4 regions of the Weizmannia sp. FSL K6-3076 genome follow, and region 3 is predicted to be linked to each of the others. Evidence: riboswitches for the same ligand, from Rfam matches in the RefSeq annotation. Region 3 holds a riboswitch; each other region holds the start of a gene.
What was found. Region 3 has a riboswitch for S-adenosylmethionine ahead of NSS95_RS01705 (bifunctional homocysteine S-methyltransferase/methylenetetrahydrofolate reductase). Riboswitches for the same ligand answer to the same signal wherever they lie in the genome.
Positions count from the first base shown of each region.

Region 1: it holds a riboswitch for S-adenosylmethionine, as region 3 does, so the genes downstream of both, NSS95_RS13630 (sulfite exporter TauE/SafE family protein) here and NSS95_RS01705 (bifunctional homocysteine S-methyltransferase/methylenetetrahydrofolate reductase) in region 3, are expected to answer to the same signal.
Region 2: it holds a riboswitch for S-adenosylmethionine, as region 3 does, so the genes downstream of both, NSS95_RS12920 (5-methyltetrahydropteroyltriglutamate--homocysteine S-methyltransferase) here and NSS95_RS01705 (bifunctional homocysteine S-methyltransferase/methylenetetrahydrofolate reductase) in region 3, are expected to answer to the same signal.
Region 4: it holds a riboswitch for S-adenosylmethionine, as region 3 does, so the genes downstream of both, NSS95_RS02735 (methionine biosynthesis PLP-dependent protein) here and NSS95_RS01705 (bifunctional homocysteine S-methyltransferase/methylenetetrahydrofolate reductase) in region 3, are expected to answer to the same signal.

Region 1 is NZ_JBBOWU010000001.1:2,858,144-2,862,356, reverse strand. Features, by position in the region: gene NSS95_RS13640 (purine/pyrimidine permease) at 1-448, opposite strand, end outside; gene NSS95_RS13635 (hypothetical protein) at 565-816, shown strand; gene NSS95_RS13630 (sulfite exporter TauE/SafE family protein) at 1,735-2,625, opposite strand; SAM riboswitch class I at 2,780-2,887, opposite strand; gene NSS95_RS13625 (amino acid permease) at 3,298-4,213, opposite strand, start outside.
Region 2 is NZ_JBBOWU010000001.1:2,686,259-2,690,471, forward strand. Features, by position in the region: gene NSS95_RS12910 (Bax inhibitor-1/YccA family protein) at 1-81, opposite strand, end outside; gene NSS95_RS12915 (IS110 family transposase) at 492-1,715, shown strand; SAM riboswitch class I at 2,012-2,114, shown strand; gene NSS95_RS12920 (5-methyltetrahydropteroyltriglutamate--homocysteine S-methyltransferase) at 2,251-3,354, shown strand; gene NSS95_RS12925 (L-lactate MFS transporter) at 3,458-4,213, opposite strand, start outside.
Region 3 is NZ_JBBOWU010000001.1:360,762-364,974, reverse strand. Features, by position in the region: gene NSS95_RS01705 (bifunctional homocysteine S-methyltransferase/methylenetetrahydrofolate reductase) at 127-1,962, opposite strand; SAM riboswitch class I at 2,031-2,131, opposite strand; gene NSS95_RS01700 (hypothetical protein) at 2,173-2,799, opposite strand; gene NSS95_RS01695 (LCP family protein) at 2,970-3,929, opposite strand.
Region 4 is NZ_JBBOWU010000001.1:598,249-602,461, reverse strand. Features, by position in the region: gene metC (cystathionine beta-lyase) at 1-630, opposite strand, end outside; gene NSS95_RS02735 (methionine biosynthesis PLP-dependent protein) at 627-1,742, opposite strand; SAM riboswitch class I at 1,820-1,939, opposite strand; gene NSS95_RS02730 (ABC transporter permease) at 2,048-3,187, opposite strand; gene NSS95_RS02725 (ABC transporter ATP-binding protein) at 3,178-4,074, opposite strand.

The DNA.
Region 1 (4,213 bases), 2.5 Mb from region 3:
TGCCGAGCATCCCTTTCATAAAAGAGCCGCTCAACTGCAGCACCAACAACAGCAAATAAATAAATGTCACTACCGGCGTAAACAGTTTATTTAATTGGTCCACAAGTCCGGTAAAAGCGAGCAGGAAGAAAAAGATGCCGGTTACAATCAGTGCGCCTGCCAAATATTGCAGAGATTCAGTGCTTGAACTGTACAAGCTGCCGACAAGCCCTGCATAAATGGCAAACACGCTCCACCACAACCCGGCCGGCCCTTCATTGATGGGCATTCTGTGGCCGAAAATTCCTTGCAAAAGGCCGCCGATCCCGAGTACAAAAAGCGTCCGCTGCACAAACAGGGCAGTCTCACCTGCACTGAAATGGAAAGCATCCGCAATGGCAATCGGGGCCGCGATCGACCCGGCGATCATAAATGCCATCCATTGCAGCGACGAAATCAATGTTTTCATAGACACACCGTTCTTTCCGTTCAAAAAATGGAAAATACCAGTAAATATAATTATAGCAAAACAGGTTTTACATTTTAAACATAAAACACTTCGCCGATGGGGGAGGGATAGCGGGCATGGCGGACAGCGGCATAAACAGGGGTTGCAAACCGGACGGGGCGCGGGTTAAGCCATGTTTTTTGATTTGCAAAAAGTTCTTGGTCGGTCTTCATGCAGAACGCTTCTCGTATGAACTTGTTAATAAAAGAAGTTTGCGGCTGCCTTCACTTAGGTGTGCTATGATGGTTTTTCATTTTTTGCTGGTGCTGTATGGTAGCGGCATGGCCGGTTATGTTAAGGAAGCGAGCAAAAAAGTCGTTGTTTCTTAACATAGAGGCCGTCTATGTTGAGGAAGCGAACAAAAATTGCCTTGTTCCTTAACATAGAGGCCGTCTACGTTAAGGAAGCGAGCGAAAAAGGTGCTGTTCCTTAACATAGAGGCCGTCTACGTTAAGGAAGCGAGGTCAAAAGTCGTTGTTCCTTAACATAGAGCCCGTCTACGTTAAGAAAGCGAGCGAAAATAGCTTTGTTTCTTAACATAGAGGTCGGCTACGTTAAGGAAGCGAGCGAAAATTGCGTTGTTCCTTAACATAGAGTACGTCTACGTGAAGAAAGCGAGCAAAAAAGGTGTTGTTTCTTAACATAGAGGCTGTCTACGTAAAGGAAGCGAGGTAAAAAGACATTGTTCCTTAACATAGTGCACGTCTACATTAAGGAAGCGAGCAAAAAAAGTGTTGTTTCTTAACATAGAGCCCGTCTACGTTAAGAAAGCGAGCAAAAAAGACGTTGTTCCTTAACATAGAGGCCGTCTATGTTGAGGAAGCGAGGTCAAAAGGCGTTGTTCCTTAACATAGAGCCCGTCTACGTAAAGGAAGCGAGCGAAAAAGACGTTGTTTCTTAACATAGAGTGCGTCTACATTAAGGAAGCGAGGTAAAAAGACATTGTTCCTTAACATAGAGCATGTCTACATTAAGGAAGCGAGAAAAAATTATATTGTTCCTTAACATAGAGGCCGTCTACGTTAAGAAAGTTCGGTAAAAAGATGTTGTTTCTTAACATAGAGGTCGTCTACGTAAAGGAAGCGCGGTAAAAAGACGTTGTTTCTTAACATAGAGCGCCTCTACATTAAGGAAGCGAGCAAAAAAGGCACTGTTCCTTCAAATAGAAGCGTCTATGTTCATTCTTTGCCAAAATTTGTTTAGGTAAAAACAATCCGGGCAATGGATCCCTTGCCCGAAAACATTCCTTATTCTGTGACGCTTACGCTGGCGCTGGCAACTGCCCGTTTGTGTCTTCTGATTGTATAGAAAATGAGGATGGCCCATATTGCCGCAATGGCTGTATAGGTAACGCCGTACCAGCCGCTACCGGCGCCCGCCATTTTTAATAAAGTTTGCACGTTGCTGAACACAATCATGCCGCTGACAATGACAGCCAGCAAATGAGCCGGTAAAATTTTAACCAGATAGGCTGCAATCGGCGCGGCGATCAGGCCGCCAAGCATGAGGGCGATCGTCCAAATCCAGTTAATTTGCATAGCGCCGAGGGATAAGAGGAAACCGATGCTTGATGCCAAGGATACAGCAAATTCACTAGTATCCACCGAGCCGATCACTTTCCGCGGTTCGATGTCATTTCTGGACAGCAAAGCCGGTGTGGCGATAGGGCCCCAGCCACCGCCCCCCGTTGCATCAAAAAATCCTGCGACAAAGCCAAGTGGGATAAAAAATATGTTTGACCTGGTTTGCTTTTTGACTTTCGACGCCCCGCGCGTATTGAACAGAAACCGGGTAAGAATATAGAGGCCAAGGGCGATCAGAAAAATAGAAATGTACGGTTTTAATGTGCTTGCAGGAAGATGGCTAAGCACGGTTGCCCCGAGAAAGGCGCCGACAGCTCCAGGTACAACCAGTTTCCAAATGATCCCTTTATCGACATTCCCAAATTTCATATGTGAAACTCCGGAAGCCGCCGTTGTAAAAACTTCCGCCAAATGCACAGAAGCTGACGCGACAGCCGGCGCAATCCCGAAAGCTAGCAAAAGTGAGGTTGAAGTCACCCCGTAACCCATTCCAAGAGATCCATCCACCAATTGCGCGGCAAGGCCGACAAGTGCTAAGATAATTAATTTTTGCATGTTCAAGTTCCTCGCTTTCTTCATTCATAAATTTAATTCATCCTGATGTAGAGGAATTATACGCATCAGGGCCTATCCTGGTTCAAACGGCCGGCCTTGCAGAAATAAAAAACTTTCCGCCATTTTTACGGAAAGACAGCGAGTAAAGGATAAGCGCTTATCTTTCAAAATGGTACCCATTTTGCTGGAATTGGCACCTTGCTGCTCGCTGCAGGTTGCCGGACTTCATCGGGCCAGATCCCTCCGTCGCTCTTGATAAGTTATTTGTTGTTTAAAATTTTATCAGAAAATAAATGGAAGTCAATATAATTATTTCAAGTTTTTTTATCGGATTTATCCGAATGGAGGGATAAAGAAAAAAACTCCCTATCAGATCACGCTCTGTCGGGAGTTTTTTTTCTTTACGCTGATTGGTTTTTTTAAAGCAGGTTCAGAACCAGGCGGGGCATCATGGCCGCTTTCATTTGCTTCACAAAACGAAAAAGAGTCCAAACGGGTTGGCGTGCCGCCCATTCTGGCAGTTTGACACGCCGTGCACACCGTGTCTGTCCTCTCACCGCCAAGGGAACCGGTTTTATCAACACCGCTTGTTTGTGCTCGCTTATCGCGCAGTTGTATTTCTGTCCTCTCCCTGCCCAAAAGACCGGTTTTATCAACACAGCCGGCTGGAGCCTATTCCTTTCCTTTGATTCTCAGTGACAGGACGACGAGCACGATTAAAATAGCAAGGCAGACGCTTGTTCCAATCGGGTTTCCGCCGCCCAGCAAAAAGGACAGGAAAATGCCTGCCAGTGCAAGCAGCGCAATCCAGACCATGAAAGGATACCCTTTTACACGGAAGGAAGGCAATTTTGCATACGACTTCCGGAGCCGCAGTTCGGCTGCGCAGATGGCGATCCAAACAAGGACGACGGTAAATCCCGGGATGGTCATCAAATAGCTGATGACCTCATTCGGCGTAAGATAGGCCAGAATCACGCCGGCTAAAATAAACAGTGAGGTCAGCAAAATACTAATGAGCGGGACGCCTTTCCGGGAAATTTTTAAAAAGGCGTGCGGCGCTTCTCCGGACTGTGCCATGTTAAACAGTGTGCGTGAAGTGGCATAAATGCCGGAATTGGCGGCAGAAAGAACGGCCGTCAAGAGCACAAAATTCATCACATGGGCGGCAGCGGGGATCCCTGTGCGGCTGAATACCTGTACAAACGGGCTTTCCACGGAAGAAACCTGATTCCACGGGACAATGCCACAAATGACCAGGATTGGCAAAATATAAAAAAGCATGACACGAATAACGGTCTGTTTAATCACACGCGGCAACACTTTCTCGCTGTCTTTTGTTTCCGAAACGGTAACGCCGATCAGTTCCGCCCCGCCGTATGAAAACATAACGATCAGAAAAGCATTGAACGTACCGTGAAGCCCGTTCGGAAAAAAGCCGCCGTGCGCGGTATAGTTGGACAGCGTGGAAGATGTCCCGGGGAATAAACCGAATAAAATCAGCGCACCAAGCAGGATAAAAACGATCAACGTGATAATTTTAATGCCGGCAATCCAAAATTCAAATTCGCCGTAGTACTTCACTTCA
Region 2 (4,213 bases), 2.3 Mb from region 3:
ACCCGCCGTTGCAAACAGCAGTGAAACGGCAAAGACGCCAAGCACTTTCTGGAATACAGGCCTTGATTGTATGGCCTCCATAAAATCCCTCCTCGTATAATAAGTTTAAATCCAAAGTGGATGTCAATTTCCAGTTCATTCTGCTGCTCATTGACAAGTGAATATAAGATTTTGTATTCCGGGCTCGCCCGGAATACAAGTTCGGACTTGGACGCTTCGCGATGTTCCCGGATAATGGTCTTAGGATCGTTTGGGTCAATGCTTCCCCTCCTTGTAGCCTGACTACTCGAAAAGTCTGCATCCCCAGGTTCTTGCTTGAACGTCTAACCCGTAGGCCGTTCCTCCGGATCTCCGTGCTGGAAATGAGCAGTTCCAGGCAGCCCACGGCCCGGATGAGTTCTCATACGCGAGGCTGACAGATCGGCAAGCCATCTGGGGATATCCCGAAGCGTCCGATTCCATCGATCCCAATACAGAGAGGAGGAAATCATATGCCCTTATTTGTCGGTATTGACGTGAGCTCCAAAAACCTCGATGCCTGCCTGATGGATGGAATGGGGGAAACGTTGGCCACCCAAACGGTGACAAACAATCTTCCCGGTGCCTCTGAGTTAAGAGACGCCATCCTCCAACATGCGGAGGCGGATGACACCATCCAGATCGCCATGGAGGCCACATCTGTGTATAGTTGGCACCCGGCAATGTTTTTCCATGAAGATCCCGAGCTGAAACAGCGTCGTACAAAGGTGTTTACCCTGAATCCGAAGCTGGTGAGAAATTTCAAAAAGGCTTATGCCGAGATGGACAAGACCGATCCCAAAGATGCCTGGGTAATTGCGGACCGCTTGCGTTTCGGGAGATTGCCGAAATCCGTGATTCAGTCAGAACAATACCTTGCCCTTCAACGGTTAACACGGATGCGCTATCACCTGATTCAAAGTTTAACCCGGGAACAACAGGTATTTTTGAATCATCTGTTTTTCAAATTCAGTGCCTTTAACCTTGAAGTGGATACACCGGTCTTCGGCCATGCCATAACGGAATTTTTGCTTGAGGCCTATAGCCTCGATGAAATTGCCCAAATGCCTCTGGAGGACTTAGCGATGTATCTCCAGACCAAAGGCCATGGCCGCTTTAGCGATCCCGAGGATTTGGCCGCATCCATCCAAAAAGCTGCCCGGTCCTCTTACCGGCTTTCTAAATGTGTGGAGGATTCGATTGACTTGGTCCTGGGCAGTTCTATTGAGATCATCCGGCATCTTAAACGCCAAATCAAGGATTTGGATAAGGCGATTGCCCGCGTTCTTGATGGAATCCCGAATACCCTCCAGACCATTCCGGGAATAGGCCCGGTGAGCTGTGCTGGGATTCTCGCTGAAATCGGCGACATTGAGCGCTTTGACGACCAAGCCGCGATCGCAAAATTTGCTGGATTGTTCTGGCCCCGCCACCAATCGGGTGATTTTGAGGCTGATGACAAAATGCTTGCGCGTACAGGCAATCGTTATCTCCGGTATTACCTGGTTGAGGCTGCCAATCTGGTCCGGCGACACGAACCTGAGTACCGCGCCTTTTACCAAAAGAAATATCGTGAGGTGCATAAGCACTCACACAAACGCGCCCTCGTCTTAACGGCAAGAAAACTGGTGCGCCTGATCGATGCGCTGCTCCGCAACGATCAAATTTATGCGCCGAAAAAGAAGGTGACGCGATGAGGTAACCAGGTAACCATCATCGATAGCCTGAACTTGAAAACTTCCAGATTATTCCAATTATCTGGAGGCTTAGTTCAGTATTGCCATTTTTACGACATAGAGCCAACAAAATTTCCAATTCACTTGTTTTTAACCCTTGACATCACACCGTAGGACTTTGTTTTTCTTATTACTATTATATTTTCACATCGCCCCTGATTTCAATCTTTCCGTCCCATTTTAAAAAATTTTGCGAATGCCCTTGACAAAAATGGGTGGAACATTTAAAGTGTATTTAAACTAAATAATATTTAAAATTCTTATCCAGAGAGGTGGAGGGACTGGCCCTTTGAAGCCTCGGCAGCGGTCTTTTTTAAAGAACTGTGCCAATTCCAGAAAGCAATTGCTTGAAGATAAGAAGAGCGGACGGTTCTGTTTTGCAATCCATACCTCTTCTTATTGCAGAAGAGGTTTTTTAATGGGCCCATGCAGCTAAAAGCAATTTTTTCTGCGCACAGCAGCTGCTTTAAAAAATATCCAGAAAGAGGGAATCATGATGACGAAAACATTAACAAAAGCGCCGTACAGGGCAGACATTGTCGGAAGCTTTTTGCGCCCGGCCCGGTTGCGCGAAGCGCGGGAAAAATTTGCAGCGGGAACCATCCCGGCCGAAGACTTGCGTGCAATTGAAAATGAAGAAATCCGCCGCCTGGTCAGCAAACAAATTGAAGTCGGCCTCGAAGCGGTAACGGACGGAGAATTCCGGCGGAGATTCTGGCATACGGATTTCATGGAACATTTAAACGGGGTAAAAGGGTATGTGCCGAACCATGGATACCGGTTTGTCGGCATCGAAACGGAAGCTTATGACGTCCGGGTAACCGGAAAAGTCTCCTTTAACCCGGACCATCCGCACATAAAAGATTTTATTGCGCTGAAAGAAATCGCCGGGGACAGGGCGGTTGCGAAAATGACTATTCCAAGCCCGAATCAGTTTTTCAATGCCGGAATCCGCAATGAAGACATTTACCCGGATCTTGAAGAATACGCAAATGATATTATCCAAACTTACCGGGATGCGATCAAAGCTTTTTATGATGCCGGCTGCCGCTACTTGCAGCTGGATGATGTTTATCTTGCCGGCCTGTGTGCACCGAAACTGCCGTTTGCAGACAGTGAGCTCGAAAGGGAAAGATTGATTGATCTCGCTTTACATGTAGCAAACAGCGTACTGGAAGGCAAGCCGGATGATCTGACCATCACAACCCATCTGTGCCGCGGCAACTACCAGTCGAAATGGGCTTTTGAAGGTCCGTATGATAAAATTGCCCCGAAAATCTTTGCAAATGAAAAAGTAGACGGGTTTTTCCTTGAATACGACGATGAGCGTTCCGGCGGGTTTGAACCGTTGAAATACATTCCGGAAGGCGGGCCGAAAGTCGTGCTTGGCATTTTCACATCGAAAAAGGGAGAGCTTGAAGATAAAGTGCTGATCAAAAACCGGATTCGGGAAGCATCCAGGCATGTACCGCTCGAACAGCTTTGCATCAGCACCCAGTGCGGCTTCTCCTCCACCCACCACGGCAATCTTTTAACAGAAGAGCAGCAGTGGGACAAAGTAAAATATATTGTGGATACCGCAAAGGAAATTTGGGGATAAACCGGGAAAACCCGCTGGGGCAGCCAGCGGGTTTTTTATCATGATGCAGGCACGAATCCCTTTCCTGTCTGCTTGTTCATGATCGAAGCACACATCCCTTGCTTTAATGCGAATGCTGGGCACGGCCGACATTCCCCCGAACCCCGTGTGCGTGGGCTGCTTCTTCAGCCGGCGATTTAATGAAAAGCGTAATCGCAAAAGAGACCAGGCAGAGAATCGTGATCGCATGGAATGTCGGCATAAAGCCCCCGAGAAGGGAAGCGATGACCGATCCGGATAATGCGCCGATGCCGAAGCCTTGGTAAATCACTGAATAATTGGCGCTTTGATTTTTCAGGCCGAAGAAGTCTGAAATAATAGCCGGAAATACGGTGACATTTCCGCCGAAACCGAAAGCAATCGCAGCAACACAGATAAAGAACAGGGCGAAATTTAAGTGGGCATAGCTCAAAATGGAAACCGCAACGGCCGTCGCGAGCAGCGTCCCTGATACCACTTTCATTCTTCCCACATGGTCTGATAAACCGCCGAGAACGAGCCGCCCGATGGTGTTAAAGACGGCAATCAGCGCCACTGCATTGCTGGCCGTCGCAACATCCAGCCCGACAAGCCCCGTGCCGATGTCTTTAACAAGGCCGATCAGATATAAACCGCTCATACACGCCGTGAAGAACACGATGAATAAGAGGTAAGCTTGTTTCGTTTTGAGCATTTCTTTGATGGTAAAATCTTTTCCGGCCGGCTGTTTGGACACAGTACCGGATGTGGTTGTATTTTCTGCTTCTTTCAAGAGGAAAGATCCGCCGGTGATCATGGCAATTGCAATCACTCCCCAGCAAAGAAAAGCCTGTGTGACACC
Region 3 (4,213 bases):
TCGCCGGGGCTGACGCCGGTCAAGGTTTCGTTTTGTCTTCTTGAGCTCTTTTCTTAATCTTGCAATTGGACAGTGCTATCAAAGTTTCACTTCAATGAATCCGCCTGTACTCTTTTCGTTGCAGTCTCAGACAATGCCTGCGCCTCGCACTGCTGTTTTTTCGTGGATGTAGCGCGTGCATTCCACTGTGAGTTCATAGCGTTCGAGCGGCGTAATCAGGTAAATGCCGTTGAAATAGGCGAGGGCCGCATCGATCAAGTTACGGCTGATCGCAAGGCTTTCTTCACGCGCTTTTGCAGGGTCGCCATTTGTTTTTTCCATCGCCGCCAAAATTTCATCCGTCAGTTTGATGCCCGGCACTTCATTGTGCAGAAAGACCGCGTTCCGGTAGCTGGTAAGCGGCATAATGCCAAGATAGATCGGCGCGTCCAAATGCTTCGTTGCTTCATGGATTTGCTCGATTTTTTCCGTGCTGAACACAGGCTGGGTGATAAAATAATCGGCACCGTGGCGGATTTTGCGCTCCAACCTCCCGACCGTTTTATCAAGATTGCGGACGTTCGGGTTAAATGCAGCCGCGACGGAAAAATTCGTTTTCCTGTGAAGCGATTTGCCGGAATGGGAGATGCCATCATTGAATTGCTTGATCATTGCGATCAGTTCCATGGATGACAAATCGTATACGCTCGTCGCTCCCGGGAAGTCGCCGATTTTTGTCGGATCCCCCGTGATGGCAAGCACCTGGTCAATCCCGAGCGCAGCAAGGCCCATTAAGTGCGACTGCAGCCCGATCAAATTACGATCACGGCATGTAATATGAACAAGCGGCCGGATGCCATGTTTCTCTTTTAAAATTGAAGCAATCGCTGTGTTGCTGATGCGCGGGCTTGCAAGCGAGTTGTCGGCCATTGTCAAGGCATCGATGCCGGCGTCGTGCAGCGCTTTTGCCCCTTCAAAAAAGCGAGTCGTGTTCAGCGTTTTCGGCGTATCCAATTCGACAATGACAGAGCGGCGCTTTTTTACGATTTCATGCAACGGTGGTTCGTGCTGCGCCGGGGCGGCTGCGATTTCAATTTTCGGTGGGCGGACCGTTTTTTCTGTGACAGGCAAAAGCCCCTGCACCCCGTCTGCGATTGCTTTGATGTGAGCTGGGGTCGTGCCGCAGCAGCCGCCGATCAGACGCACACCCTGTTCGACCAGTTTTTCGGCGCATGTTTTAAAATAATCGGCGTTATTTGTGAACGTGAACCGGCCTTCCTCGTAATCTAAAAGACTCGCATTCGGGTATGCGGACAAAAAGGCACGCTTCGGTATCGGGATTTCTTCGAACGCCTGGATCATGTGGTGCGGGCCGAGCCGGCAGTTCAGGCCGGTCACATCGGCGCCGCGGTTTTCAAGTTCCTTGAACGCGTCGCGGACCGGGGTTCCGTTTTGGAGCACGCCCGGTTCGATAAGCGAGAACTGGGCGATGACCGGGACATCCGCTTCTTTTTTCGCAATGTCAACGACCGTATACAGTTCTTCCGCGTCAAAATACGTTTCCAAAAGCAGGGCATCAACTCCTTCGTCCAGGAGGTGAAAAATCTGCTCGCGGAACGTACGCTTGATTTCGGCAAGTGTTGCTTCGGTTTTGCGCTGGCCGCGGATACCGCCGACTGTGCCGAGTATAAATGTGTCACGGTTTGCCGCCTCTTTTGCAATCCGGACGGCCGCTTTGTTGATGTCTTTTACTTTTTCATCCAGTCCATACTGTGCAAGCTTGATATAGTTGGCACTGTACGTGTTGGTCTGGATGACCGATGCGCCAGCTTCGATATAGGCGCGGTGGATCGCGTGGATGTCTTCCGGGTGGCTCAGATTGAATGACTCATAACATGTGTCGGCGCCGTATGCATACAGCAGCGTCCCCATTGCCCCGTCCGCAACAAGGATGCGGTTTTTTAACGTTTCGAGAAAGTCCAACTTTTTACACTCCCTTTGCATGATATGAAAAAAGCCTCCCGGAAAAGGAGGCAAGATGATAACATGGCTCCTTATCTTTTCAGGTATACCTGTTGGATTTAGCACCGTGCCGTATGGCTGGTTGCTGAGGTTTCATCGGGCCAAGTCCCTCCGCCTCTCTTGATAAGGCTATTTAATTGAACGTACTTAAAATTTTGACTTATTTATACTTTACACTTGTTCGGGTGACATGACAAGGGGGAAATTGAAATTCATATTGGATGCGGTTTCGCCCCTATTGTCTAATTGGCTTTCTTTTGTCTTTTTGAGCTCTCCAAAAGGACAATTTGCTCTTGGTCCGACTCTCTTTTGTCTTTTTGAGCTCTCCAAAAAGACAATTTGCTCCCGGTACGGCTTTCTTTTGTCTTTTTGAACTCTCCAAAAAGACAATTTGCTCCTGGTCCGGCTTTCTTTTGTCTTTTTGGGCCCTTCAAAAAGACAATTTGCTCTTGGTCCGGCTTTCTTTTGTCTTTTTGAGCCCTTCAAAAGGACAATTTGCTCTTGGTCCGGCTTTCTTTTGTCTTTTTGAGCTCTCCAAAAAGACAATTTGCTCCCGGTACGGCTCTCTTTTTTCTTTTTGAACCCTTCAAAAAGACAATTTGCTCTTGGTCCGGCTTTCTTTTGTCTTTTTGAGCCCTCCAAAAGGACAATTCGCCCCTGATCCGACTCTCTTTTGTCTTTTTGAGCTCTCCAAAAGGACAATTTGCTCCTGGTCCAGCTCTCTTTTGTCTTTTTGAGCTCTCCAAAAGGACAATTTGCTCCTGGTCCGGCTTTCTTTTGTCTTTTAGAGCTCTCCAAAAGGACAATTTGCTCCCGGTACGGCTCTCTTTTGTCTTTTTGAACCCTTCAAAAAGACAATTTGCTCCTAGTCCGGCTTTCTTTTGTCTTTTTGAACCCTCCAAAAGGACAATTTGCTCCCGGTACGGCTTTCTGTCTGCAACAAAAAAAAGAGCCGGAACCGGCCCCTGTTATTCATCCAAAAACTGTTTGATGGCTTCTATATTTTTTTCTTTGTCCACTTCGAGTGCGGCGCCGACGCCCGGATAGCTGACATTGGTATAGGTGCCGGCAACCGGTACGGTCATTGTTTTTACCTTGAGGTTGCCTCCGACGGCGTCTTTGGCGAGCGCAAGAATGTTCATTTTGCTCATATTGGTGGCAATATACGGCTGAATGGTTCCAAGCAGTTTCGGCGCTTTGGCGATACCGTTCACGCTGAAAACTTCAGATTGGAGCGCTTTAAGCACTTTTTGCTGGCGGGCAACCCGGCCAAAGTCGCCTTGCGCGTCATGTCTGAATCGTGCGTAGGCGAGCAATTGTTTCCCATGCATCAGCTGTTTTCCAGGATAAAGCGTCAAGCCGATGTTTTCCGACATTTTATGTTCCACGTTCATTTCAATGCCTTGAGGCGCCAGGGTATCGACAATTTTAACAAAACCTTGGAAATCGACAAGTGCATAATATTGCACATCAATGTCAAAATTGGTTTTGAGTGTTTGACGCAGCAATTCAACACCCTTTTTTTGATTCTTCAGATTGCCAAGATAGTAGGCTGTGTTAATTTTATAGTTTCTATACCCCGGAATTTCGGCATAAATGTCACGCATAATCGAAATGAGCTTCACCTGGTTATTCTTCGGGTCATATTGGGCAATCATGATGGTATCGGTTCTTGAATCTTCTTGCCCGCGCCGATCAATTCCGAGAAGGAGAATATTGGTGCGGCCATTTGCATCCTTTTTACCGTTAAATTCCAGATTGTCCATATTTAAGGCATCATTCGGGTCTGTCTGATGAACGCCAGCGTAGTATTGATAGGCTGTGTAACCCGCGCCGGCGACGATGAGCAGTAAAAAGAGCATAAGGAACACTCTGCGCCAGCGGACTCTTGACCGTTTTTTCTTTTTTTTCGCTACTCTTGACTCCATAGAATCCCTCGTTTTAGTAGTCTGTCTTCATTATTATTATCTAAAAGCGGCAATTTGTCACGAAGATTTTGATGAAATTTTGTTATTTTTGTCGAGATCATAATTTGTGGGGGATTTCACATAACTTTCATCCAAAGTTAAGGCGTTTTTTATTTTCCAGCGGTATATTGATGTTTGTCATCAGGTAAGAGCTTTTGTTGGTTCGTCTGCTTTGTGCAGGCGTTTTTTTATGGCCGGAGACGTGGAGGTCTTAAGCATTTATTAAGTTTCGGCAGGTATCTTTT
Region 4 (4,213 bases), 240 kb from region 3:
AGCAACGACATCGCTGTGCCCTGCTAAAAATTTCGTCGCGCTGTGCAGCACGATATCCGCCCCGAGTTCAAGCGGGCGCTGCAGGGCAGGCGTTAAAAAGGTGTTGTCGACAAAGGTGAGCGCCCCGGTTTCCTTTGCCAGTTCACTCACCGCACGGATATCCGTCACTTTTAAAAGCGGGTTTGAAGGGGTTTCCACATAAAAAGCCTTCGTGTTCGGGCGGACGGCCTGCCGCACTTCTTCAAGGTTGGTCATATCTACAAATGTATGTTCAATACCAAGCCGGGTCAGGACTTCTGTCACCATCCGGAACGTGCCGCCATACACATCTTCGGTGATGACAACATGGTCGCCCGCCGACAAAAGCAGAAACGCGGTTGAAATCGCCGCCATCCCGGAAGCAAACGCGAAACCTTTGACACCGCCTTCGAGTTCGGCGATGACATCCTCGAGCGCTTCCCTCGTTGGATTGAGCGAGCGGCTGTAATCGTATTTACCGAACTGGTCAATGTCCGCCTGGTGGTATGTCGAAGCATGCTGGATCGGTACACTCACAGCACCGGTCGCCGGGTCTATTTTATGGCTGTTATGTAAAAGCCTCGTTTGAAAAGAATAATCTTCATTTGTCATCGTGTTTGCACCCCTTCGTGAATGTTGGCAAAAGCTTTTTCAATATCTGCAAGCAAATCGCGTTCATTTTCAATTCCGACTGAAAAGCGCAAAAGGCAATTGTCTACGCCTGAAGCAATCCGTTTTTCTTCCGGAATGTCGGCATGCGTCTGTGTAGCCGGGTAAGTGATAAAACTTTCCGTCCCACCGAGGCTTTCGGCAAATGTAATCAAAGACAGGCCGCGTAAAAACGGGTCGACCCATGATTCTTCTTTTACACGGAAAGAAAGCATCCCGCCGCGGCCCGGATACAGCACATCTTTTACATCCGGATGCGCGCTTAAAAATGCCGCCACAGCTTTTGCATTTTTTTCGTGTTTTTCCATCCTAAGCGCCAGCGTTTTCATGCCGCGCATCAGAAGCCACGAATCAAACGGACTGAGGGTGGCGCCGGCACCGTTATGGTACAGAAAAAGCTGCTCGCAAAGTTCAGCACCCTTTGCCACGATCAGACCGGCCAGCACGTCGTTATGCCCGCCAAGATATTTCGTCGCGCTATGGACTACAATATCAGCGCCTTCTTTAATCGGCTGCTGCAAAAGCGGGGTGTAAAAAGTATTGTCTACAATCAGCAGGATTCCGTGCCTTTTCGCAATTTCAGCCACTGCGCCGATATCCGTCTGCTGCATGAGGGGGTTTGTCGGCGTTTCGAGGAAAATGGCTTTCGTTTTCGGGGTGATTTCTTGTTCAATATTTTCCGGGTTGCACGTATTCACGTACTTACAACAAAGCCCCCATTTTTTATATCCCTGCTCCAGCAGGCGGTAGGTGCCGCCATATAAATCATCACTCACAATCCACTCATCGCCGGCCTGGAACAAAGATAAAACAGTGAAAATCGCAGCCATGCCGGAACTGCACGCAAACCCGCGGTCCCCGCCCTCCAGATCCGCAATCGCTTCTTCAAGCAACTGGCGCGTCGGGTTGCCGGTACGGGAATAATCGAAACCGGTTGACTGCCCAATGCCTTCGTGGCGGTAAGCGGTAGAAAAATAAACAGGCGGGTTCACCGCACCTGTCACGCGGTCACTGCGGTTTCCGATTTGTGCAAGTTTTGTTTCTGTATGATACATGATGGACACTCCCTCACTTAAAATCAAAAAGCCTTCTCCAATAAGAAGAAGGCCATTCCTTTCGTGCATGAACCATCTTCTTATCTTTCAAGTTATGATCCCATAACTTGCAGGACTTAGCACCTTTTCAACGCGTAAAAGCATTGAAGGTTGCTGAGGCTTCATCGGGCCATTCCCTCAACCTCTCTTGATAAGAAAACACCAATATGAAATTTGCCATCAACGCCGCAAAAGAAATTACACAACGAACCTAAAAATTGCTTACGTTCAATTTATCCCTTTTTTTCGGATTCGTCAAGCTTTTTTTAAATTTTGTTTTTCTTATGGATAATCCATATGGTGAGAAAATAAAACAGCAAAGATGAAAGGAGAAGCGTAATGACTCCGTCTGTAGTATTGATATACTCATTCCTGAATTTTGCTGCACTTTCTCCATTCACTATATTCGGCACATCCACAAATGTAAAAGGGATGATATGCATAACAGCATACAACTTTGTCTTAAATCCGCTCATCATTTCCTCAAAACAAAAACAAGCCACCAAAACGAGCATCAGAAGCAATTGATTTCGAATAAAGGTATTTAAAAACTGCGTGAAAACAGAAATAAATAATAGAAGACATAGGATTAGTAAAAGCGATCTGCCCAAAAACCGGGCAATTGAAATCCACAATACTTCTGTCCCGTTTAAATTGATCGCCACAGGGTACTTCCAACTCCCCAAATGGCTTATGATGCTACCAATAATGAGCGCAACAACCAGGATAACAATCGTGATGGCAAGGCTGTAAACAAATGAAGTGAAGATTCTCGCATCCAATATTTTCTTGAGCTTCACTGGCAAAACATTTACAAAATGATTAATACCGCCTTGTTTGTCTCTTGTTGAAATATCACCAATTAAAACTGCAATGAGAAGAGGCATTAAGAACGGGAATACGTAAAAAAGAATACGATATGTAAAGTTAATACCCGGGGTTTCGAACGACTCTATTACCGGATGAATATTTTGTTTAAGCAGAATGGTATTGAGCTGTATTGCTTTTTCTGTCTGCGGAACAATTTTTTTATTACCAAAAACAATTGTTCCGGCATTAATCCCAGCAATTAATTTTTTATCTAAAGCGATCTGCAATTTCAGTTCTTGCTTCCAATCCCCTGCTTCATGAGCTTGTATTTGTTCTGTACGAAGGCGTAACTCCTCCTGCAAACCCGCAAGTGCTTTCTTCTTTGCTTCACTCTTATTTGGATTTGATTCCATGTGTGAAATGGCATTTTCCAGTGAGGATTTGTTATCCTGATATTCATTGAGCGGGTCCATTCTCTTTGCTCCCACGAAAGTAATTGCAAACAAAATGAAAACAATCAAAATAGCAGCAATAAAAACAGTCAAATTTTTTTTATTTCTAATGAATCGCAATGTCTCTAATTTGATTAGCCCCATTTATCTTCACCTTCGTATATTTCCTCATAAATTAGTTGGCTGCCTTTTTGCCCTATGAAAAATGATTTAAATTTCATGTCTTGTTCGAATGCCTGATTTACCACAAAGGAGCTTTTACTCGAATCTATCTCCGCCCATACTTCATTGGCTGTGGCATTTTTAATTTCTTCATCTTTAAATAGGGAAAGAACTTTATCCGCATCATTCCCATTCTCTAACTTAATGATGATGTATTTATTAAAGTCCGGATTATTTTTTCTGCTTTCGTAAACCATTCTTCCTTGCTTTAAAAAGATGACACGATCACATAATTCATCAACATTGTTCAGAATATGGGAAGAAAAAAATACAATTTTATTTTCATCTCTAAGTTGCTTAATGGATTTGCTTATCAGTTTAATATTGGATGGGTCCAGCCCATTCATCGGCTCGTCCATCAATAGCAAATCACAAGAACTGATCAAGCACATCCCAAATAGCAGCCTTTGCTGCATGCCAAGCGAATATTTTGAAACCCTTTTGTCGATATAGGAACCCATGCTTAATTTTTCAATAACAGCGCCACATTCTTGTTTGCTCTCCCATAATCTTTGTACAAGTTTTAAATGCTCTCTCCCTGTTAAATTTGGATACAATACTGTATGGTCTTGCAAAAAAAATATTTTTTTAAGGATTTTTTCCCGATGCATTTTATAATTCATGCCGTAAATACTAATTTCGCCTTTTGAAGCAGGAATCAGGTTGGATATCGCATTTAAAAGCGTCGTCTTGCCGGATCCATTTGGAGCAACCAGGCCAATAATCTCCCCTGGTTCAGCAGAAAAACTTATATCTTCCAAAATTTTTGACTTCTCTATCTCTACTGACACATTGTTTACCCTTAACAAAACAATCCCTCCCCCGTTAATTCACAAGATCTTATCACCTATTTTAATAGGCCGCAGCGCCATTGTCACCGAAATTTTTGCGTGGTGTCACCGAAAAAACAAACTGCTGCTGCACATATTGGCGGCAACCACCAAAAAA